3 regions of the Clostridium sp. 'White wine YQ' genome follow, and region 2 is predicted to be linked to each of the others. Evidence: riboswitches for the same ligand, from Rfam matches in the RefSeq annotation. Region 2 holds a riboswitch; each other region holds the start of a gene.

Region 1 (8,952 bases), 1.8 Mb from region 2:
GTTACCAGTTAAGAGTAAATAATGAAGAAGATTGGAATAATGGGGGGAACTTTTGATCCCCCGCATAAAGGCCATATTTATATTGCTCAGGAGGCATACAAGAAGTTACACTTAGATAGTGTGATTTTTATGCCTGCTGGGAATCCACCTCACAAAACCTATAAGAAGATTACTAATGAAAAAGATAGATATGAAATGGTAAAGTTAGCTATAGCTGATTATGAACATTTTGAAGTTTCTGACTATGAAATTAGTAAACAGACATTGAGCTACACGTTTCTGACATTAAAGTATTTAAAGGAAGAAAGAGAAAAGTGTGAGCTTTTTTTTATAGCTGGAGCAGATAGCTTAGTAACATTTGAATCATGGCGTAATATAGAAGAAATATTAAACCTAGCAACATTGGTTATATTTACTAGGCCTGGATATCCAAAAGATGAAGTTATTAAATCAAAAAATGTAATAGAAGAAAAATACAATCATTCTGTTATTTTATTGGATTTAATAGAACAGGATATATCTTCCTCGTATATTAGGGAAGCATTAGAAGAAGGAAAAGAAGTAACTGAATATTTAAACTCAAATGTATATGAATATATAAGAGTAAATGGATTATATAAAGCCACTAGAAATATATTCTTATAATTCAAGGGGGACAATTTATGTGGAGTAAAGAACAAATCCTTCAATATTTAAAAGAAAATTTGAAAGATAGTAGATATAATCACACTTTAGGTGTTGTAGATATGGCAAAAAGGTTAGCCGATATTAATGGAATTGACAAGGAAAGAGCAGAATTAGCTGCATTAATCCATGATTGTGCAAAAAATTTACACATTGACGAGTTGTTTAAAATATTACAGGAAAATTCTATAGAAGTAGATGAGATTGAACGTATTTCTCCACAACTTTTACATGGTAAGGTTGGTGCAGTACTGGGAGAAAAGCTTATGAATATAAATGATAAAGAAATCCTAAGTGCAGTTATATACCATACCACTGGTAAAGCTAATATGACTACATTGGAAAAAATAATATATATTGCAGATTATATAGAACCTAATCGAAACTTTGATGGGGTAGATAAGCTTAGAGAAGTCACCCTTGAAAACCTTGATAAGGGGGTATTAGAAGGTATTGATAATACGCTAGTATATATAATTAAGAATAGGGGATTAATTCATCCTAATACAATAGAAGCAAGAAATTATCTAATTAATACACTTAAGGAAGTGAATAAATAGTATGGATGGGGAAAATAGAAACTCACCAATTAACAATAGGAAAAAGAGAAAAAGAAACAAAGGAAAAAGAACTATTGTAATTTTAAGTATTCTATCCATTCTAATTACATTTATAGTTATAGTTGCAGTTTATTTATTTGTAACATTAGGAAAGTTTAATAGTGCAGGTGGTGTAGATGTTGCAGCAGAAGATGTTGGATCAAAAGATCCAGTAAATATTTTAGTCTTGGGTTTGGATATAGGAGATCCTTCTCAACCTAATAATGAAGCAATAAAGAGAACTGATACTATTATGCTTTTACACTATGAGCCGGGTAAAAAGCAAGGAACATTAGTATCTGTGCCTAGAGATATGCTTATAAAAGTTAATAATAAAAATCAAAAAATAAATGCAGCTTACGCGTTAGGCGGAGATAAATTAATTAAAAAAGAAGTTGAAAACTTCTTAGGAATTAATGTTAACTATATAGTTAAGATAGATTATGCGGGATTTAGAGCAGTAATTGATGCCATTGGTGGTATTGACATGGAAATAGAAAGAAATATGAATTATGATGACCCTGCACAAAATCTTCATATTCACTTCAAAAAAGGTGAAACTGTACATCTAGATGGTCAAAAAGCAGAAGAGTTCTTTAGATGGAGAAAAAATAATGATGGAACTGGTTTTGCAAATGGAGATTTGGACAGAATAGAAAGCCAACATAAGTTTATTAATAAGATTGTAGAAAAGTGTACTTCACCTAGTATTATTATGAACTTTAAACCTTTATTAGATACATTGCCTAAGTATATAAAGACAAATATGTCAGGAAGTAAGATGATTTCTTATGGATTAAGTTTAAAAGGGTTAGATAAAAGCAAACTAACAATGGTGACACTTAACGGAACCCCTAAAACAATTAATGGGCAAGATTATCTAGTATATAATAAGAATAACAATAAGGATGTAATTTCAGCCCTAAGTGGATCACAAACAGCCAAGGATTCTGTAACTAAAAAGGATTTAAAAATTAAGGTTCTAAATGGAACAAGGAAAACTGGCCTTGCAGGAACTTTAGTAACTGAACTTGAATCTAAAGGGTATACCAAAATTGATAAAGGAAATTATACAGAGATAAGTAAATCTGTAATTAAAACTAATGATAATAATATAGGAGATCTAATATCCCAGGACACAGGAATTGATAATATAAAAGAATTAACTGATGACACTCAAGGATATGATGCAGTTATTATTTTGGGAGGAGACTTCAAACAATAGATTATCAAGAGATAAGTGAGGAAAGATGAGTAAAATAGAAAAGATTGTTCCAGAAGAATACCATAAACATAAGATAAGAGAATTCCTAAAGGAAGAATTAGGATTATCTACTAGATTGATTAGGGGAGCTGCTATAGATAAGAGAATACTAGTAAATAATAAAGCAGTTAAAATGAACTATATTATATCTAAAGGTGAAAAAATAATTATAGATTTAAACAAAAATGAAACTCAAAATATAGAGCCTGAAGACATAGATATAGACATTGTTTATGAAGATGATGATATACTTGTTTTAAATAAAAAACCATTCATGGTAGTTCATCCAACTAGAAGTCATTTTAGTGGAACATTATCTAATGGTGTAATGTACTATTTCAAGAAAACAAATCAAAATTGCATTGTTAGACTAGTAAGTAGATTGGACATGAATACCTCAGGATTAATAATTATAGCCAAAAATCAATATGCTCATATGCAGTTATCTAATGAAATGAGAGAAGAACATTTTCAAAAGAGGTATTTAACATTAGTACATGGAAATTTAAAAGAAAAGCAAGGAACTATAAATGCACCAATATATAGAGAGAATGAGGATACTATTAAGAGAGTTGTTGATGATAGAGGACAAGAAAGTATAACTCATTATAAGGTTGTTGAGAGCTACAAAAATGCAGAATTAGTTGAATGTCTTCTTGAAACTGGAAGAACTCATCAAATAAGAGTTCATTTAAGCTATCTAGGTCACCCTATATTCGGGGATGTTTTGTATGGGACTGAAGATGAAGAATTTATAAATAGGCAAGCACTACATGCTTATGGGTTAGACTTTCATAGTCCAAGGACAAGGAAGGAATTGAGACTTAGGGCTGAACTACCTGATGATATGAAAATATTAATTGAGAAGTTAAAAAAAGAGTAAAAACAGATGGATTACCATCTGTTTTTTTTGTTAATCAAGTTTATTTATTATATCTGAATATCTAGATTTAATCTTTCTTTTTTTAATACGAGCTCTATATCTGATTAAAGCGAAACCTAAGAATACTGCAGCTACACCACCAGCGGCAAGTTCTGGTTTCATTTCTTTAAGCTTATCACTAAAACTCTTTTGTACAGGCTTTATTTCTCTTGATTCGCCTGCACTTAAACGAATATTTTGATACTTTTGACCATTTACTGAAACAGAAGCGGATAACACTTCTTGGTCACGAGTGAAGGAAAGATTTGATAAATCCTTTTTCTCAATATCTAATGATTTTGTAATTGAATTCTCATCACCTTTTTTACATACATATGAGATATCGTCTGAAGCTAGTAATGGCATTGTAGTAGAATCATTAAAAGTATAATCAGATAATTTTTCACCCTTTGAATATAGTTTTACAAGGCTAAAATTATTAAAACCATATTCGAATAAATTCTTTGCCTCTCTAAAATAATTATCTTTACTTGATGAGTAAAGAAATGTTGCAACTAATCTTTGACCATCTTTTTCAGCAACGGCAGTATAAGTATGTTTTGATGGAGTGGTATATCCACATTTACCAGTGAGTGCATATTGATAAAAATATCTATTATTCTTCATGATTAATTCATTTTTATTATCTGCCCAGTGATTTTCCCCGTTTATATTAGAGGCAGGAAATTCATATGCTGGTGTCCTAGAAATATCAATAAAAGTTTGATTCTTTGATACTTCTCTCATAATAAGTGATAAATCATAAGCAGTTGTCTTGTGGTCATCTTCATAAAGTCCAGAAGGATTTACAAAAGTAGTATTATTCGCACCTAATTCTTTAGCTGTTTTATTCATAAGTTCAACAAATGCATCTTTTGAACCAGAGACATGTTCAGCTAGTGCTTCAGCACAATCATTAGCCGAAAGTAAGAGCATTCCATATAGTAAATCCTTAACGGTAAATACTTCACCTTCTATTAGACCGATTCTTGTTCCATCAACTGCAGTAGCACTTTTGGTTATGGTAACTTTTTCATCAAGCTTTGAATTTCTTAAAACCAATAAAGCAGTCATTACTTTTGTAGTAGAAGCTGGTGCAAGTGATTTCTCACTATTCTTACTGTATAGAATTTTTCCTGTAGTTGCATCCATTAGTACTACACCATCAGCTTCTAAATCAGGAACAGAAGGAGCTGCGCTTACATTTTTATTAAATATTAATGTAAAAGAAATCATCAATAGTAAAAAATAAGAAATTTTTCTCATAATATCCCCCATTATGTCATATTTCATAAAAATAAGTATAACAAAAATGTGGTCAAATTACTATATAAATGAGGTGTTTTTGTCAATAATTAATTATATATTAAAATTTAAGGAGGAAAACATGAGAATTACAAGGAAAGAAAAACTAATAGGAATCGTAATACTATTAATAGTTCTAACCTTAGTTGCGGGAATATATACATATATAAATATCCCAAAGCCTTTATCGGATAAAGAAGTGGAAGGTATGTTTGTAGAAGAGACTTCAAATGACAATAAAACTACGACTACAACAAATAATAGTGGAAACATAGTTGTTGAAATTAAAGGGGAAATTAAAAAGCCGGAAGTATATATAATGGAGAAAGGATCGATTATTAAAGATCTAATCGCAGAAGCTGGTGGATTAACAGAGAAAGCTGATACAAAGAATATAAATTTAGCCAAGGAACTTCAAAATCATGAGTGTATTGTTATAGGAAATATTGATAATAAAGCACAAAACACACAAGGATCATTGGCATCCTCATTGCAATCTGGAAAATCTCAAGATGGAACAATTAATATCAATACAGCAACTGAGGCTGAGCTAGATACATTACCTGGTGTAGGGAAAGTAATGGCAGGAAAAATAATAGAATATAGAGAAAAAAATGGAGGCTTTAAATCTATCGAGGAACTGAAAAAAATTGATAGAGTTGGTGAAGGAACCTTTGATAAATTGAAGGATAAAATTTCAATATAGATAGATATATAATAAAAAAACCTAGAAATTGGAAGGAATTTATATTAGAATTAAATTATATTATTTTAAGGGGGATTATTTATGGACGTATTAGTAAATGTTGGTTTGAGTGTTTTGTTCGGACTTGTTGGTATAGTTATTATGTTGATTGGATATATTATTTTTGACAAAATAATACCAGCTGATTTCAATAAAGAATTAGAAAAAGGAAATTTAGCGGTGGCTATTGTGGTTGCTGGATTACTAATATCTATAGCTATAATTGTCTCAAAAGTGATAGCATAAACATAATAAACATAAAAATGAAAGTTTTAAAATTTTAAAGGTATTCATTTATAAAATTTAAAAATTTCGCTTAAAAATTAAAAACTTCTAAAAAATTAAACATTTCTTATTGCATTTAATTAATATTTATATTATAGTAATAGCAGACAAATTAATATTAACGAATTCTTATCGTGAGCGGTGGAGGGACTGGCCCTGTGAAGCCCGGCAACCAACATAGGTTCCATTTAACTTGTGTATGGTGCTAATTCCTGCAGTTATTTTTTAACTGAGAGATAAGGGAGTAAATTGCAGTGGCTATTTTTCAGCGCTTGGGTTTATTCCCAAGCGCTTTTTATTTATCCGGATAAACAAAGGACATGTGGAGGTAGCTTAATGATTCAAATTAAAGGCTTAAGCAAAAGTTTTAATGAAACAGAAGTACTTAAAGATATTAAATTAAATATTGAAGAAGGACAAATTTATGGTCTTATAGGCCACTCTGGGGCAGGGAAATCTACTCTATTAAGATGCATCAATGGATTAGAAACTTATGACTCTGGAAGTTTAACAGTTATGGGACAAGAAGTTTCAGAACTTTCAACTAAGGAAATTAGGGAATTTAGAAAAAATTTGGGGATGATATTTCAAAATTTCAATTTGTTACAAACAAAAAATGTATTTGACAATGTAGCACTTCCTTTAGAAGTTTGGGGATACAGTAAGGCAGATATTAAAGAAAAGGTATATAAACTATTAGATTTAGTAGGGCTTAGAGAAAAAGAAAAGAGTAAGCCATCTCAATTAAGCGGGGGGCAAAAACAAAGAGTTGCAATAGCAAGAGCATTGGTTTTAGATCCTAAGATATTATTATGTGATGAGGCAACATCAGCACTAGATCCTAAGATGACAAAGGATATTCTATCTTTATTATTAAAAATTAATAAAGAATTAGGCATCACAATAGTAGTAGTTACTCACCAAATGGAAGTAGTTAAAGAAATATGTGAAAAAGTTGCGCTTCTAGAAGGTGGAGTAATTAGGGCAGAAGGAAATGCAGAAGAACTATTCTTAAGACCAGGACTAAGTTTAAAGAAATTCTTAGGAGAAGAAGAAGAGGAAACTCTTCCGGAAGTTGGTGTAAATATCAGACTATTCTTCCCAAGAGATTTAAGTGAGAATTCATTAATTACTAAGATGGCAAGAGAACTTAATATAGACTTTTCTATAGTATGGGGCAAACTTGAAAAATTTAGAGATGATGTGTTAGGTAGCTTAGTTATAAATGTAAATAGTGAATATAAAGAAAAAGTAGTTGAATACTTAAAGAATGAAAATATCAGCTGGGAGGTGCTATAAATGTGGGAAAGTATATTATTGCCGGCAATTGAAGAGACACTTATAATGACGTTTTTTTCTACATTATTTGCTATAATAATTGGATTTATTCCAGCAATTATAATGATAATTACTGCACCTGATGGATTAAAGCCTAATAAGGTTTTATATAGTATATTAGACGGAATAATTAACATATTAAGAAGTTTACCATTTATTATTTTAATGGTAGTTCTAGTTCCTTTTACTAGAACAATAGTTGGGACAACTATAGGCATTAAGGGGGCTATTGTTCCATTAACTATATCAGCAGCACCATTTGTTGCAAGGGTTATTGAGTCAGCACTTAGAGAGGTTGATAAAGGAGTAATTGAAGCAGCAAGATCTTTTGGGGCAAGTAATACTCAAATAATTTTCAAGGTAATGCTTAAAGAAGCTATGCCAAGTATAATTTTAGGTATCACTTTAACGATTATAAGCATCGTAGGATACTCTGCAATGGCAGGTGCAATAGGAGGCGGAGGCCTAGGAAGTGCAGCTATTAATTATGGATATAATAGATTTGATAATCAGATAATGTTTTATACAGTAGTGGTATTAATTGTATTTGTTCAAGTATTACAAAGCCTAGGTAATTTTATTTATAAGAAACAGGTAAAATAGATATATTAATTATAAAAACAGGGAGGACTTATTATGAAAAAAAGAGGATTATTATCATTAGTATTAGTAGGAGCGTTAGCTCTAAGCTTAGCAGCTTGTGGAAAAAAAGCTGATGATAAAACTATAACAATAGGAGTTACACCAAAACCACATGCAGAAATAGTGAATGCTATTAAGCCATTAGTTGAAAAACAAGGATACACTTTAAAAGTTGTTGAATTTAATGATTATAATACACCAAATACAGCACTTAATGATAAGGAATTAGACGCAAACTTCTTCCAGCATCAACCATATTTAGATGAAGTAATGAAGAATAAAGGATATAAGTTAGCAACAGTAACTAAAGTTCATAGTGAATTAATGGCCTTATATTCTAAAAAAGCTAAATCAATAAATGATTTAAAAGATGGAGCGACTATAGCTATTCCAAATGATGCTACAAATGGAGCAAGAGCATTGAAATTACTAGCAGCTAACAACTTAATCAAAGTTAAAGATGGAGAATTAATTTCATCAAAAGATGTTACAGAAAATCCAAAGAACTTCAAGTTTAAAGAATTAGATGCAGCTCAATTACCAAGAACATTAGATGATGTAGATGCAGCTGTTATAAATGCAAACTATGCTTTAGATGCAGGATTAAATCCAACTGATAATGGATTGATAGCTGAAAAATCAGATTCAGAATTTGCTCAAAAGTATGCAAATATTTTAGTTGTAAGACAAGGTGATGAAAATAGTGATAAAATAAAAGTATTAAAAGATGCACTTAACTCACCAGAAGCTAAGAAATTTATTGAAGATAAATATAAGGGTGCAGTAATCCCTATGTTTTAATTAGAACATAATAGTAGCAGAGACAAATTGTCTCTGCTATTTATTTGCAAATATTTCACAGTGAAGATAAATAAAAAATTATAAAATTTACATTTATTTAAACTTTTTGTAATTTGCTAATTAGAGGGTTTTGTAGTATATTTAAAGAATGTAAAATAGTAGGGAGGTAGCTACATTGAGTATTAATGAAGAAAAAGTTGAAGAGGTAATAGAGGACATAGCAAAGGATTCTAAGGAAAAAACTGAAGTAAAATCAGAAAATAATATAGAGAATAAAACAACAAATAAGGAGTTTTTAGATATGATGAATTCTGATAAACAAGTTCAGAAAAAAATAGGTATTTTCGGAAGATTGATTATATCAATA
Region 2 (8,952 bases):
GGAGAAAACAATAGTTTTGAATCTAAAAGATATGGAACTAAAGGGTGATATATTAGATGTAGGAGGAGAAAATTACGGAGTTATTTATAATATAAAAAAATATCTAGATAGTGAAGTTGCTGTAGATTTTGTTGATGAATCTAGAGAGATTATAAACTCTAATTATGATACATGTATCCTATTTTTTTCATTAGGAAAAATAAATAATAATAAGGAAAGGCATAAATTAATGTCTGAAATTTACCCTCTTATAAAGGAGGATGGTGAACTTTATATTTGGGATATTGTAAAGAAGAAGAATGAAGTATTTAAAAATAAGATAAGAGTAATACTTCCAGAAGAGAAGACTAAGGAATTTTCTATAAAAGATAGTAATTTCCTTAAGGAATGGTCAGCGGATGAAAGTAAAAAAGTTCTTGAAAAATATTGTGATATACTAGAAACTAGAGAATGGGAAGACATATTTTTTATCAAGGCAAAGAAGAAGGGAAGAAATACAGATGAAGATATTATTAACAGCGATCAACTCAAAGTACATTCACAGCAATTTAGCGGTGAGATACTTAAAGACATTTACAGAGGACTTAAATTATCAAGGTATTATAAGGGAATTTTCAATAAATGATAAAATAGAGAGAATACTAGAAGAAATTATAAAGGAGAAGCCAGATGTAGTAGCTTTTTCTACTTATATATGGAACTTGGAATACGTTGAAAGATTGACTGAGCTTATAAAAAGAGTAGATAGAAATATTGAAATACTATTTGGAGGACCTGAAGTTACCTATGATAGTAGGCTGTTTCTAGAAGAACATAACGGAAATTATGTAATCTCTGGTGAAGGAGAAAAAACATACAGAGATTTTGTGTTGTTTAAACTTGGGGAAAAAGATATAAAAGATATTAAAGGGTTATATTATAAAGAAAATGAAAAGGTATTTTTTAATGGAGAAAGACCTTTAATGGATATGTCTGAAATTGTTTTTCCATATAAAGATAATGACAATACCATACATGATAAGATAGTTTACTATGAAGCAAGCAGAGGATGTCCATTTAGTTGTAAATATTGTCTAAGCTCAACTATTCATGGAGTAAGATTTTTACCAGCAGATAGAGTAAAAAAAGAACTTCAATTCTTCATGGATCATAAGGTTAAATTAGTTAAGTTTGTAGATAGAACCTTTAACTGTAATCATAATTTTTCAATGGATGTGTGGAGCTTCTTAATAAATTCAGATACAAATACAAGATTTCATTTTGAAATTTCAGCTGATATTTTAACTGAAGAGGAATTAAAGCTATTAAGCACAGCTCCAAAGGGAAGATTTCAATTTGAAGTAGGAGTGCAGACTACAGATAATAAGGTTTTAAATAATATAAATAGATTTGTAAATTTCAATGAAATTAAAGAAAAAGTAGAAGAAATGATGAAGCTTAAGAACATTCATCAACACTTAGATTTAATAGCAGGTCTTCCAGAAGAAGATTATGAGACCTTTAAGAAATCCTTTAATGATGTTTATGAGATAAGACCAGAAAAAGTACAATTAGGTTTTCTAAAGCTATTAAAAGGCTCATTAATGAGAGATGAAAGTGAAAAGTGGGGAATGGAGTATTCACCATATCCACCTTATGAGATCTTAAGAACTTCAGTTTTAAGTTACGATGAAGTTATAAAATTAAAAAAAGTAGAAGAGATGGTAGATAAATATTATAACTCTGAAAAGTTTTATAATATTCTTAACTTCTTTGTAAATATGTTCGAAACACCTTTTGATTTCTACTATGAGCTAGGAATGTTCTTTGAAGAGAAAGGATACTTTAACAGAAATATAGGAAATGTAGAATACTATAAGGTTTTTATAGATTTCTATACTGAAAAGCTAAGTGGAGATAAACTTCTAGAACTTAAAGAGATAATTAAGTTTGATTACCTATCCTTTAATAAGAAGAAGTGGCTTCCAGACTTCTTAAACAGAACTATAACAAAGGAAGAAGAAAAAAATGTAATGCTAGAGTATAAAGAAATATATGCAAGTAAAAGGTACCATGTAGAAAAGTTTTCAATAGACATAATGAAATACGTTAAGAATAATGAAATTGTACAAAAAGACAAATATATTATTTTCAATGAAGAAAACATGGAACATATAATTGAAGTAGGATAAACAAAAAAGTAGTAGAATAATTTATTCTGCTACTTTTTTATTAACTAAAATATATGAAGGTGTTGATAATAACTAATTTTTAATCGTCATCATCTGTATCAATTGATGTGGTTTTTGAAGACCAGTTTTTATCCTCATGAAAACTAGGAAAAAGTGATGTACTATCATCACCATCTGGCCCAGCGAATCCAACGTTTAGATTAGCAGAAGTAGATGTTCCAAGCGAATCAGTTGTTGGAGGAGAAGCAAGTGTTTTATCTTTTTTATTTGTATTACTCTTTTTCATAAAAGCACCTCCACATCTAGTATGTTCAGTTAAGAGAAAAAATATTAGATTTTAAGGAAATACATTAAAGCGTATCGATTTGGAATAATGCTACGTTTAGGACATTACTTCTTCACAACAACATCCATATTATCTTTTAAGTTAGTCTTATCAACTTCTATAAATATAACCCATTTCCATGTACCATTAAATCCACTTTTGCCATCTACTTGTGCAACTGCAGATTTTTTTAGCTTAACAGTTAAAATTTTATTGTTTATATTTATACTTTCAACATTATATTGATTCACAGAAGAAGTAGATGAAGGGATTTGCAAATATAAAACTGCTTTTTCTTTATCAGGCGACTCCATTGGAATTTCCCTTGGGTTAAAGTATTTATCCTTAAATTTTTGGAAATCCTCATTTGTCAGCATTAGAATTGTATCTTGTGGTATAGGCTTTGATTTTTCATCATTTTCACTAAAGCCAATTACTTGAGAATAAAACTCTTTAAATTGCACGCTCTTTTTCGTTGAACAGCCAACAAGAAATTGAGAGGTAATAACAAAAAGACAAATAAAGACTAATAATTTTTTCATAGTAATCCCCCATTTATTTTAGGACTTAATATTAAATACAATTAGTAACATTAAAATTTGCTCATTATATGAATATTGTACAATAGATCAAATTATTTGTAATTAAGTTACAAATATATGTGTTACAAGAAACATGAACAAAGCTGAAGTAATGCTAAGCAGACCGCGTATTTCCTTTAAATAAAGTATGTAAAAATTAAAATTAATATAAAATTACATGGATAAATATATTCTTAATAAATAAGTTACATGAGACCAATAAAAACCGAAGGAATGCTAAACATGCCGCGCATGGATGAGGTTTTTAATTGGTCGTAACTATTTGTAACTAATATTTTATTATTTTTAACATTTTCTGTGGTATTATTTTAATGACAGAGGTGTATAATTTTGAGTGACATAAGATTTATTAGAAAAAACTTTGAATATTTCAATATTTTTTTATTGTTTTAACAAGAGAATAAAATGATGAATATTGATAATAAATAGAATAAAAGATATAATTATCTTTAGTTATGTAATAAAGGGGTTATTTGTGCATATTTTGATACTTAAGATTTAGTTAACACCCTAGAAGGAGATTATATATGAAGTATGGAATAGCATTAGCATGTGCTGTATTTATAGTTTATTTAATTATTCCTGTTTTAATGAAATTATTTGTAAAATATGATTTTTTAGATAAACCAACTGAAAGAAAAAAACATAAGGAACCAATACCTCTTTGTGGAGGACTTGGGATGTTTATCGGCTTTTTCGTAATGTATTTTGTATTTGTAGGAGATTTTATTACAAAGGAAAAGATTACAGTTTTTATAGCATCTCTAAGTATTTTATTAATTGGACTAATAGACGATTTCTATAAAACAAGAGGAAAAGAATTTCCTATATATCCTAGATTTATAGTACAAATACTTGCAGCTATTTTAGTTTATAGAAGTGGAATAGCTTTTAGTGGATTTACAAATCCTTTTAATGGACAATATGTGGAATTGCACGTAGTGGTTCAATTTATTCTTACAATAACTTGGATATTTGGGGTTACTACAGTAATAAATTGGTCAGATGGTATGGATGGACTTGCAGGTAGTTTGTCTACAATATCTTCAACAACTTTATTTGTTGTAGCTCTTGCAATGAGACAGCCAGAATCAGCTATGATGTGTATTATATTAGTTGGATCTATTTTAGGTTTCTTAAAGTATAACAGACATCCAGCTAAAGTATTTATGGGAGATTCAGGCGCTAACTTTTTAGGATTTATTTTAGGGATAATTGCCTTAGATGGAGCATTTAAGCAAGCTACAGTTATGAGTTTAATAATTCCAATATTAGCATTAGGTGTACCAATCTTTGATAATTTATTTGTAATTTTTAAAAGATACGCAGAAGGTAAGCCTATATATCAAGCAGATAGGAGCCAAATACATTTTAGACTTCAAGAAAAAGGACTTACTACAAATCAAATAGTTTTATATATTTGTGCAATTAGTATGTGCTTAAGCATAATATCAATAGTGTTATTATTTGTTAAAGTTTAAAAAATAGCTAGAGTTGAGATTTACTTATATAATAAAATCTCAGCTCTAATTTTATATAAAAGACAATTATAGTATCTAAAGGGAGGAAATTCTATGAGTATTAATTTTAATGAAGATATAAAAAGATTTAATACATCTTGCTATAAATGGGACCAATACGGAGAGGACTATATTCCATTATGGGTTGCAGATATGGATTTTAAATCGCCAGATACAATAATAAAAGCCTTAAATAATAGAATTGAGCATGGTATATTTGGATATACCAAACCTGATAAAGAGCTAGTAGAAACTATAGTAGAACATTTTAAGAGGGAATATAATACAGAGATAAAAGAATCATGGATAGTATGGCTTCCAAGCATCGTGCCAACTATAAATGTAGTATGTCAGATGATTGAGGGCTCTGTAATGATAAATACACCGGTATACCCTAACATAAGAAAAGCACCTGTAAATGTTAATAGGGAAGTAATTGAAGTTCCATTAAAGAGAGAACAGGGTAAGTATACTTTTGATTTTGAAGAAATGGAAAAATCGATAAGAGAGGATACTAAACTATTTATATTATGCAATCCACATAATCCTGTAGGAAGAGTTTTTTCTAAAGAGGAGTTAGAGGATTTAGCAGAGTTTTGTGAAAGGCATGAGCTAATCCTATGTTCTGATGAAATACATTGTCAGCTTATATTTGAAGGAAAACATATTCCACTAGTGTCACTTGGAGATAAAGTATCTCAAGGTATAACTCTTATGAGCCCAGGAAAAACATATAATCTTCCTGGAATACCAATAGCCTTTGGGGTTATACCAAACACAGAATTAAGAAAAAAGTTTCTTAGAGCATCAGAAGGATTGCTACCGCATCCAGGAGTTTTAAACTATGTTGTATGTAAAGAAGCATATAAAAATGGAGAGCCTTGGAGAAAAGAATTATTAGAATATCTAAAAGGAAATTTAGAATTTTTAGAGTGCGAATTTAAAAGCAGATTGCCAGAATTAAAATTAACTCCGGTGGAAGGAACGTATTTGCTTTGGATAGATTTTAGAGAAACAGGCATTAAGGATCCATATAAGTTTCTATATAAAAAGGCTAAAGTTATTCTTTCAGATGGAAAGGATTTTGGTGAAGAAGGATTTTTAAGGCTTAACTTTGGATGTAGAAGAGATACATTAGTTAGAGCTTTGGATAGAATTGAAAAAGCCTTGAGGGAAAATGAAAAAAATAGTTGAGATTAAATAAGGGAACTCAGCAAATACTGAATTCCCTTTATATTTAGACATAAGTTTCTGTTATTTGATTTCAGAGATAATATTTCCATCTTTGTCTAGCAGCACGTAGGTAGCAGTTGAATTTTCACTTGGAAGGTTAAATACTGCAAAATCTTTTCCATTTGATATTTCTGCTTCTTCCGTTGTTGAATTTGAGGTTATTTTGATTTTATTGACATTAGTATTTGAAAAATCTCCAAATACTATAAAGTATTTTCCTATAGTTTTAGTATTAATTTTAGTAGTTGACTCATATTGTTTAGTAGGAACAAACCTATTATAAAGGAATTTATGTCTATCAAATTCAATAATACCAGTTGAATTTTGGGACTCATAAATACCAATGATATTATCGTTTGTTGATATTATTTTATCGACTTTTATAGACTTATCATCAAATTTTTTAGAAGTAGTTTTTGTAATAGAATCTATAGGTGTATCTGTTGCAATGCTTTCACTCATAACTCCACCTAAATAAACTATGATTAATATTGATATTATTGCAAAGCTGTTTAATAGTAGTTTAATGTTTATCTTTTTTGACCCTTTAGTGCCTTCTGAATCTTTATGTTTATTTTTTTCGCTCATATATAAACCCTTCCTGTAGTTAAGTAATAAGTATATTATATCAGTATTGTAAGAATAAAAAAATATTTACAATATTATCATGATAGTGTATAATTTATTCAAACTTATCTAGAGTGGTGGAGGGACTGGCCCAATGAAACCCAGCAACCTATAAGTTATCATTTGACTTAGTGGGTGCTAATTCCTGCAGTGTTTAACTGGAAGATAAGGATATTATTTGGGGAAATCGCGTTATATAAACCTAAAGGTAATATCCTTTAGGTTTTTATTTTTTAAGGGGGTATTTATATGTTTATTAAGGATATTTTTGAGAGTAGGAAGGTAGTTTATTCTTTTGAGATCTTTCCACCAAAGACTACATCTTCACTTGAAACAATATACACAACACTAGAAAATCTTGGGGAATTAAAACCAGACTTTATATCAGTAACCTACGGAGCTGGTGGGAGTACAGTAGATAATAAAACTACACAATTATCTTCACTAATTAAGAATAAATATGGTATTGAGGCACTTGCACACTTAACCTGCATTGGATCAACAAAAGAAGATATCAATAATATTCTAAATGACTTGAAGAAGAATAATATTAATAATATCCTTGCACTTAGAGGAGATATTCCAATAGGTCAAACTAATAATGGGGAATTTTCCTATGCTTATGAATTAGTTAATCACATTAAAGATCAAGGAGATTTTGGGGTCAGTGCTGCTTGTTATCCAGAAGGGCATATAGAATGCAGGAATTTAGAGCTTGATATAGAGAGACTTAAGCAAAAGGTAGATAATGGTGCTGAACACTTAGTTTCTCAGTTGTTTTTTAATAATGAAATATTTTATAATTTTCTTGATAGAGCAGATAAAGAAGGAATCAATGTTCCTATTGAAGCAGGAATAATGCCAGTAGTGAATAAAAAGCAAATCGAGAGAATTAGCAGCCTTTGTGGTGCGCAGTTACCAGCTAAATTCTTAAGAATGATGGACAAATATGAGCATAACCCTGAAGCTTTAAGAGATGCAGGAATAGCATATGCAGTAGAGCAGATAGTTGATCTATTATCATCAGGAGTTAGGGGTATACACTTATATACAATGAATAATCCATTAGTAGCAAGAAGAATAACAGAAAATATAGGAACTATAATTACTACATTAAATGAAAAGGCAGTTATTTAAAAGGAGGAAACAAAATGGAAAAAGTAGAAAGTTTTGAGTTAGATCATAGAATAGTAAAGGCACCTTATATTAGAAAAGCTAAGACTCTAGATGGTAGTTTAGGGGACAAGGTAACTAAATTCGATTTAAGATTTACACAACCTAATAAGGAAGCTATCCCAACAGCTTCAATTCATGGATTAGAACATCTTTTAGCAGGTCTTTTAAGAGAAGAATTAGATGGAATAATTGATTTATCTCCAATGGGATGCAGAACAGGATTCTATCTAATAGTTTGGGGAGATAGAGAACCTGTAGAAGTTAAACCAGCTTTAGAAGCAGCACTTAAAAAAGTATTAGTTGCAGATGAGATTCCAGCAAGAAATGAAATTCAATGTGGTAACTATAGAGATCTATCACTTTTTGGTGCAAAAGAATATGCTAAAAAAGTTTTAGAAACTGGTTTTTCTCTAAATGTATTCGGTGAATAAATAATATAGAGACTTAAGGTATTTAAATGCCTTAAGTCTTTTATTTTAAAATATTTTATTCTTTTTTAAGAAAGCTAAAATATATAGAACAATGGACAAGGAAATGTATGCAGTAATTCCTAATATACTTTTTAAGTATAGAGCATATGAATTGCTATTTATATAAATCGCAAAGAAAACAAAAGCCAACAATAAAAATGAAAATATATATAATGATGCTCTAATACTGTTTTTATTTGTTTTACTTATTTTAATTAATTTAGGAAAACTCAAATCTGTTTTCGTTTTTATTTGATAACTTAATAAAAGAATAAGTGAACTTGAAATAAGAATCCAACCTATCTCTTTTACGTCAAATGTTTGGACTGAGTGAATTAACTTATTAGTTATAGTAAGTCCAAAAATAAAAATTGTAAATAAACATGTAAGTTTAAGAGAATCAAGGAAAGCTTGGGTTTCTCTCTCATCTTTTTCTTTAATAAATAACTCTACAGCAAAGTTAACTATAATACAAATAATTGCTAGTCCTATGATTATTAAATACTTATTCATCTTCCACATCCTCCTGTAATAATTCAAAGATATCATCAACTCTTTTATCAAAATATTGAGCTATTTTAAAGGCTAATTTTAATGATGGATTAAAGGTTCCACGTTCAATTTCTAGTATTGTTCCTCTAGACACATCTACATCTTCTGCAAGCTTTTCTTGTGTTATATTTTTTTCAGCTCTTAAAACCTTCAAATTAGTTTTGAATATTTTAGACTTAGCCATTTTTAGTTACCTCCGGTAAGTTTTGGTATAAATTGATTGTATTATATATAATATAAAATGTCAAATATATAATACATTTTGTGTGATATAAA
Region 3 (7,463 bases), on a different contig from region 2:
AATTGCAGCAGGTGGAACTTGGGGTTCATTCTTTGCAATTACAGATGACAATATCAACAATATTTCAGATTTAAGGGGTAAAGAGTTAACAACAATAGGTAAAGGACTTACTCCAGATATAGTATTAAGATATATTTTAAAAGAAAAAGGAATTAATGCAGATAGTGATGTGAAGTTTAATTATCTTAACGGTTCTACCGAACTTGCTCCAAATTTTATATCAGGAAAAGTTAAGACTGCAGTAGTACCAGAACCAATGCTTTCAACAATATTAAAGAAAAAATCAGATACTAAAATATTACTTGATTTAAATGAAGAATGGAAAAAGTTAAATTCCTCTGAAAATGGATATCCTCAAAGTTCTTTAATAATAAAAAATCAAGTAGCAAAGGATTATAAAACTTCAGTAGATAAATTTATTGATTTATACAGAGAAAGCTGTGAGTGGACTAATACAAATCCAAAGGAATTAGGAGATTATGTTGAGGAACTAGGAATTGGTGTTAAAAAGGAAGACTTATCTCAAGCATTAAAAAGAGCAAACATTAAATTTGCAGATGCAGAGGATTTAAAGAAAGATTATAATATTTATTTTAAGGTGCTAATGGAAAATGCACCAAAGACAATAGGAGAAAAAATACCAGATGATAATGCATATTATAAAAAATAAAAAATATATGCTAATTGGAACTGCATTACTAATATTAGTATGGTGGATTGTTAGCGATATATTAAGCAATGCAATTATATTGCCTTCTCCAAGAGAAACTCTAGATTCATTAGAGATTATAGTTAGTGATAAATCATTTGCTTATACATTAATGGCAACATTACAAAGGTGTATATTGGGATTTGTAATTTCTTTAATTTTTGCTTCAATAGTAGGAATAATTGCAGCCTTAAATAAGAAAATACTTGAGATGTTACAACCTACCATGGCACTTTTAGAGACTGTCCCTACTATGGCAATAATTGTACTTGCTCTAATTTGGCTTACAAATGAAAAAGCACCCATTTTACTTGCTTCAATCGTTGTATTTCCAGTTATCTATGAAGCAGTTATTCAAGGGATTGTTGGTATAGATAAAAGCGTAATTTCTATGACAAAGGTGTATAAGGTAGGAATAACTGATAGTATTAGATATATTTACATTCCAAGTATGGCTAAAAGTGTTTTTGGGGTGCTTTCATCAGTGATAGGATTGTGTTTAAAGATGGTTATAGGTGGTGAAGTGCTAGGACAACCTAACTATGGAGTAGGAACAAGTATTCAAATGGAAAAAATGCAGTTAAATACTGCAGGAGTTTTTAGTTGGATAGTAATTTTAGTTATTTTTGTTTTATTTATAGAATCTATAATTAAACTAATGACTAAAAGATGGAGGACTTTTAATTAATGAGTGATTTTTATTTGGAAAACGTGATAAAAGAGTTTGGTGATTTACGTGTCCTAGATGATATTTCTATAAAGTTTCAAGAAGAGAAGATAACATGTATATTAGGACCTTCTGGCTGTGGGAAAAGTACGTTGTTAAATATAATTTCAGGGATAGATAAGGATTACCAGGGAAATGTAGTTGGTTTTGATGAAAAAGAAATAAGTTTCGTTTTTCAAGAAGATAGATTAATACCTTGGCTTAAAACTAAGGATAATATAGAAATTGTTCTTAAAAAGAAGTATAAAATAGAAGAGAGAAAAGAATTAATATATAAGTACACTTCAATGATGGGTATAGATAAATATTTAAATTTCTATCCTAATGAGCTAAGTGGCGGAATGAAACAAAGAGTTAGTCTTGCAAGAGCTCTATCTTACGGTGGAGAAATAATTATCATGGATGAGCCATTTAAAACTATAGATGTAAAGAATAAAAATAAACTTATAAAAGATTTTAAGACAATACAAAATGAAGAAAAAAAGACAGTGATTTTTGTAACTCATGACATAGATGAATGTTTAGAGCTTGGAGACGAAATATATATATTAACAGATAAACCAACTAAAATTAAAAGAAAAGTGAATAGTAACATATCTAAAAAAGAAATACTAGAAATAGTTGAAATGGACTAATAAACTGTAATATCGTAAAAATGAGGATTGAGTTATGGAGAAAAAATTAATTAGAGAAAATATAATTAAAAAAAGAGATTTAATTGATGCAGGCATAAAAAAAATATATGATGTGAAAATTAAAGAACTTTTAATGAATTTTGATTTGTATAATCTATCAAACAGCATTTTTATTTTTGTAGGTTTTGGGAACGAAGTTGAAACAATGAATTTAATCAAAGATGCTTTAGAAAAAAATAAAAGAGTTTATGTTCCTAAGATTGATAACAAAAATAAAGAAATGAAGGTAATTAGAATTAAATCTATAGGTGAACTAAAACCTGGATTTTGGGGGATATTAGAACCAGAATCTAATGAGGAACTAAATGAAAAGTTAGATTTGATAATAATGCCAGGGGTAGCATTTACAAGAAGTGGAGAAAGGGTAGGATATGGAGGAGGATATTATGATAAGTTTTTGGAAAAAACGGATCTAAAGATTCCTAAAGTAGTACTCGCATTTTCGCTTCAAGTCTTAGAAGAATTACCACAAGAAAGCTTTGATATTAAGGTGAATTATATTATTACAGAGAATGAAATAATTGATTGTAAAACTCTATAAATATTTAATATAGAAATGCAATATTTTTCAAAAAAATAGTTGCATTTTATTTTTTTACCATTATAATATAATTAATTAAATAATCGATGGTCTTTTATCAAGAATGGTGGAGGGACTGGCCCTATGAAACCTAGCAACAGCTAACATTCATTAAGTTAGAATTGTGCTAAATCCTGCAGGTACAGAAATTTTCTTAGTTAAATTCTGGTTATCCTGATAGATAAGAGAAAGAGTAATTTTGCGTATATAATTATGCTTTATTAGCTATTTCTACTTATCTTATAGTAGAAATAGCTTTTTTTACTATAAGATAAGCAGCAGTAATGATGATAGCTGTTTATGTTTGGTAAGAGGCCACCTTATAATAAAAAGGGGGCTTTTTTTAATGAGTAAAAATTTTAGCTTGGGAACAATCGCAGTACAAGGAGGGTATAAGCCAAATCCAGGTGAACCAAGGGTTTTACCAATATTTCAAAGTACTAGTTACCAACAAGGAGATCCAGATCATGTTGCAAAATTATTTGGATTAGAAGCAGAAGGACATCTTTATACAAGAATAAGTAATCCAACTATAGCTGCCTACGAAGAAAAGTATGCAGCACTGCAAGGAGGCGTTGCAGCTGTAGCAACCTCCTCAGGTCAAGCAGCTATATTTTATGCAATAGCCAATATAGCTAAAGCAGGGGATCATATTATATCAACATCTGCTCTTTATGGGGGAACATTTAATTTATTCAATATTAACTTAAGAAAATTTGGTATTGATGTAACATTTGTAGATCCTGAAGCAAGTGAAGAGGAAATACTAGCCTTAGCTAAAGAAAATACAAAAGCTATATATGGAGAAATAATAGGGAATCCAGGCTTGAATATATTAGATTTAGATAAGTTTTCTAGGGTAGCAAAAAAAATTGGGGTGCCATTAATTGTAGATAATACAGTACCATCTCCATATTTGTGCAATCCATTTGAGTTTGGAGCTAATATAGTTGTTCACTCTACAACTAAATATTCAGACGGGCACGCTGTTGCAGTTGGGGGAATAATTGTAGATGGAGGAAATTTTGATTGGGCAAATGGAAAGTTTCCGGAATTCACAGAGCCTGATTCAAGTTATCATGGTATAAAATATATTGAGGCTTTTGGAAAAGCTGCATATGCAGTTAAGGCAAGAGTAACTTTATTAAGAGATTTAGGGGCGGCACCTAGTCCATTTAATGCATTTTTAACTAATTTAGGACTAGAGACTTTACACTTAAGAATGGAAAGACATTCGTTAAATGCATTAAAGTTAGCTGAATTTCTATCTCAGCATCCAAAGGTTTCTTGGGTTAACTATCCATACTTAGAAGGAAATTCTCAATATGAAAGAGCTCAAAAATACCTTAAGGGTGGAGCAAGTGGAGTACTTACGTTTGGTATTAAAGGAGGGGTAGAAGAAGGGAAGAAGCTTATTAAAAACTTAGAAATTGCGACCCTAGTTGTTAATTTAGGTGATGCAAGAACTTATATTTTACACCCAGCAAGTACAACTCATGCTCAGCTTTCAGAGGAGGAGCAAAAGGCAAGTGGAGTAAGTCCAGATCTTTTGAGAATCTCTGTTGGTATTGAAGATACAGAGGATTTAATAAGAGATTTTGAGCAGGCATTAAATTTACTATAATTACTATAAAATTTAATATTGTAGACAAGTAATTGTACGGAGGGGCTATATTATAATGGTTAGGATATCTTTATTAGGATATGGAGTGGTAGGAACAGGATTAATTGAATTATTAGAAAATAATAAAGACAAGTTAGAGAATATAGAAGTAGTGTCTATTTTAGTGAGAAGTTTTGAAAAGCATAAAAATAAAAAATTTAGTGAAATACTAACAACGGATATAGAAGAATTTTTTAGCAAAGATACAGACATAGTTGTTGAGGTGATGGGTGGAATAAATCCAGCATATGACTTTGTGAAAAGGGCTTTAAGCTTAGGGCGAAATGTTGTAACGGCAAATAAGGATTTGATAGCAGAGTATGGGGGAAAGCTAATTGACCTTGCAAGAAAAAAGGGTGTTAATCTAAAATTCGAAGCTTCAGTAGGAGGGGGTATTCCTTTACTTAAGCCTTTGCTTGAATCCTTGGAGGGAAATGAAATAAAAAGCATAACAGGTATACTGAATGGAACTACAAATTTTATATTAACTAAAATGAGTAGGGAAAATCTTTGCTATAGTAAAGCATTAAGAGAGGCTCAAAAGCAAGGCTTTGCAGAAGCAAATCCAGAGTCAGATGTTCTGGGATATGATGCAGCTAGAAAATTAGCAATATTATCAACCTTAGCCTACAAGAAAAAGATCTCTTGGAAAGATATAAATACCAAAGGAATAACAAACTTGGAAAGGCAGGATTTTATATATGCCAAGGAACTCGGATATCAGATAAAACTAATTGCAGTCAGTAGAAAAGTTAAGGACGAAGTATATGCATCAGTTGAACCAGCACTAATTGATGGGGATAGTTTATTCTCACAAATAAATTATGAAGTAAATGGAGTTATATTTCATGGAGATGCAGTTGGGGATGTAAGCTTTATTGGAAAAGGTGCAGGTATGTTACCTACTGCATCAGCTGTATATAGTGATATTTTAGATATAATAAAGGGAAGAGGAGAACTTCCAACTAAATATGTGGAAGAAGTGATTATAAAGGAAACGATATATGATAAGTCATCCCTACTTATAAGAATGAATACAAATGATAAGAGGAGTGCAATAAAGGCTGTTAGAGACAAGTTCAGTAAAGCTCAATTAGTTGGTGAAAAAAAAGATGAAATTGCATTCTACTTAGAAATAGAAAGTGAAATAGAAATTATTAAACTGTTAAATGCATTAATTAAAGAAGGAAAAATAAATTCATATAGCAGACTTCCAAAAGTATCATAAAAAAAGAAGAGACCTGTGTCTCTTCTTTTATAATAGTGGAATTAAATACTCTTTTCTTCTACTTCTTTAACAATTCTAGCCTTGAACTCTTCTAAAGAAATAGCACCCTCTTCTCCATTTTTTCTACTTCTAACAGAAACTTCTTTATTAGCTTCTTCTTTTTCTCCAACAATTAGTATATATGGAGCTCTTTCAAGTCTAGCTTCTCTTATTTTATAACCTATCTTTTCAGCTCTATAATCAGCTTCAACTCTTATACCTTTATCTCTTAGACTTTTAACTACTTCATTAGCATAATCGTTATATTTATCAGAGATAGGAAGTATTTTAGCTTGAACTGGTGATAACCAAGTTGGTAGAGCTCCAGCATATTTTTCAATTAACATAGCTAAAGTTCTTTCATAACAACCAATTGAACTTCTGTGAATTATAAATGGAAGTTTTTTGTTTCCATCCTTATCTACATAAGTCATTCCAAATCTTTCTGCTAGAGCAAAGTCAATTTGTACAGTTATGATAGTGTCTTCTTTACCATGAACGTTCTTGAATTGAATATCAAGCTTTGGTCCATAGAAAGCAGCTTCGTCATCAGCTTCAGTATAGTCTATTTGAAGATGATTAAGAATCTCTCTCATTATATTTTGAGTTTCTTCCCAAGCAGTTGGGTTATCAATATATTTTTCTTTGTTGTTTGGATCCCACTTAGAAAATCTATAAGTGATATCATCTTGGATACCTAAAGTAGTCATAACATATTTTATTAAGTCTACAACACCTTTAAATTCTTCTTCTAATTGATCAGGTCTAACTATCAAGTGTCCATCAGCTAAAGTGAATTGTCTTACTCTTATTAGACCATGCATTTCACCTGAAGCTTCGTTTCTAAATAGAGTAGAAGTTTCAGCATATCTAATAGGAAGGTCTCTATAACTGTGTTGTTCAGCATTGTAAATAGTATATTGGAAAGGACAAGTCATTGGTCTTAAAGCGAAGACTTCATCATCATTCTCTTCATCACCAAGTACAAACATGCCATCTTTGTAGTGATCCCAGTGTCCTGAAACTTTATAAAGGTCACTCTTAGCCATTAGAGGTGTTTTAGTTAATACATAACCTCTTTTTTCTTCTTCATCTTCAATCCATCTTTGAAGTATTTGAACTATCTTAGCACCTTTAGGCATTAATAATGGAAGTCCTTGACCAACTCTTTCATTAGTAGTAAATAAACCAAGTTCTCTACCAAGTTTGTTATGGTCTCTTCTCTTAGCTTCTTCAAGTGCTTCAAGATGTGCATCTAAATCAGACTTCTTAGTGAAAGATGTTCCATATACTCTAGAAAGCATCTTGTTTTTTTCATCGCCTCTCCAGTAAGCACCAGCAGATCTTAGAATTTTTATAGCCTTTATTGTCTTAGTAGACATTAAATGTGGGCCAGCACATAAATCTACAAATTCACCTTGTTTGTAGAAAGAAATTATAGAATCTTCTGGTAAATCATTTATTAGTTCTACCTTATATGGTTCGTTTTTTTCTTCCATCAATTTCAAGGCTTCTGCTCTAGGAAGCTCGAATCTCTCAATTTGTAAGTCTTCTTTTACTATTTTACTCATTTCTTTTTCAATTTTATCTAAATCATCTTGAGAGAAATTATTTTCTTTATCAAAATCATAATAGAATCCATTTTCAATTGAAGGACCTATAGCAAGTTTAACATCAGGATACAGTCTTTTAACTGCTTGAGCTAAAATGTGTGATGTTGTGTGTCTAAAAGCAGCCTTTCCTTCTTGAGAATCAAATGTGCAAATAGAAAGCTCGCAATCTGAATTAATTTCATGACGTAGGTCAACAACATTTCCATTGA

Evidence for each region. A riboswitch is a leader RNA that binds a small molecule or an ion and turns the genes downstream of it on or off. The one in region 2 is predicted to bind S-adenosylmethionine.
Region 1: linked by a shared signal. The riboswitch ahead of PTZ02_RS11280 (methionine ABC transporter ATP-binding protein) and the one ahead of metF (methylenetetrahydrofolate reductase [NAD(P)H]) in region 2 are both predicted to bind S-adenosylmethionine.
Region 3: linked by a shared signal. The riboswitch ahead of PTZ02_RS16375 (O-acetylhomoserine aminocarboxypropyltransferase/cysteine synthase family protein) and the one ahead of metF (methylenetetrahydrofolate reductase [NAD(P)H]) in region 2 are both predicted to bind S-adenosylmethionine.

Annotation. Positions count from the first base shown of each region.
Region 1 is NZ_JAQYUU010000001.1:2,267,435-2,276,386, reverse strand. It holds gene PTZ02_RS11320 (YhbY family RNA-binding protein) at 1-22, shown strand, start outside; gene nadD (nicotinate-nucleotide adenylyltransferase) at 22-645, shown strand; gene yqeK (bis(5'-nucleosyl)-tetraphosphatase (symmetrical) YqeK) at 663-1,244, shown strand; gene PTZ02_RS11305 (LCP family protein) at 1,246-2,508, shown strand; gene PTZ02_RS11300 (RluA family pseudouridine synthase) at 2,534-3,430, shown strand; gene PTZ02_RS11295 (D-alanyl-D-alanine carboxypeptidase family protein) at 3,461-4,735, opposite strand; gene PTZ02_RS11290 (helix-hairpin-helix domain-containing protein) at 4,857-5,480, shown strand; gene PTZ02_RS11285 (DUF350 domain-containing protein) at 5,562-5,765, shown strand; SAM riboswitch class I at 5,931-6,047, shown strand; gene PTZ02_RS11280 (methionine ABC transporter ATP-binding protein) at 6,141-7,103, shown strand; gene PTZ02_RS11275 (methionine ABC transporter permease) at 7,104-7,745, shown strand; gene PTZ02_RS11270 (MetQ/NlpA family ABC transporter substrate-binding protein) at 7,779-8,585, shown strand; gene PTZ02_RS11265 (hypothetical protein) at 8,761-8,952, shown strand, end outside.
Region 2 is NZ_JAQYUU010000001.1:419,222-428,173, forward strand. It holds gene PTZ02_RS01945 (hypothetical protein) at 1-625, shown strand, start outside; gene PTZ02_RS01950 (B12-binding domain-containing radical SAM protein) at 507-2,171, shown strand; gene PTZ02_RS01955 (hypothetical protein) at 2,251-2,457, opposite strand; gene PTZ02_RS01960 (hypothetical protein) at 2,562-3,038, opposite strand; gene PTZ02_RS01965 (MraY family glycosyltransferase) at 3,626-4,579, shown strand; gene PTZ02_RS01970 (MalY/PatB family protein) at 4,673-5,812, shown strand; gene PTZ02_RS01975 (hypothetical protein) at 5,873-6,439, opposite strand; SAM riboswitch class I at 6,541-6,650, shown strand; gene metF (methylenetetrahydrofolate reductase [NAD(P)H]) at 6,728-7,615, shown strand; gene PTZ02_RS01985 (S-ribosylhomocysteine lyase) at 7,630-8,085, shown strand; gene PTZ02_RS01990 (hypothetical protein) at 8,131-8,637, opposite strand; gene PTZ02_RS01995 (helix-turn-helix transcriptional regulator) at 8,630-8,860, opposite strand.
Region 3 is NZ_JAQYUU010000007.1:115,310-122,772, reverse strand. It holds gene PTZ02_RS16395 (ABC transporter substrate-binding protein) at 1-670, shown strand, start outside; gene PTZ02_RS16390 (ABC transporter permease) at 645-1,397, shown strand; gene PTZ02_RS16385 (ABC transporter ATP-binding protein) at 1,397-2,071, shown strand; gene PTZ02_RS16380 (5-formyltetrahydrofolate cyclo-ligase) at 2,106-2,672, shown strand; SAM riboswitch class I at 2,764-2,899, shown strand; gene PTZ02_RS16375 (O-acetylhomoserine aminocarboxypropyltransferase/cysteine synthase family protein) at 3,058-4,335, shown strand; gene PTZ02_RS16370 (homoserine dehydrogenase) at 4,391-5,602, shown strand; gene thrS (threonine--tRNA ligase) at 5,644-7,463, opposite strand, start outside.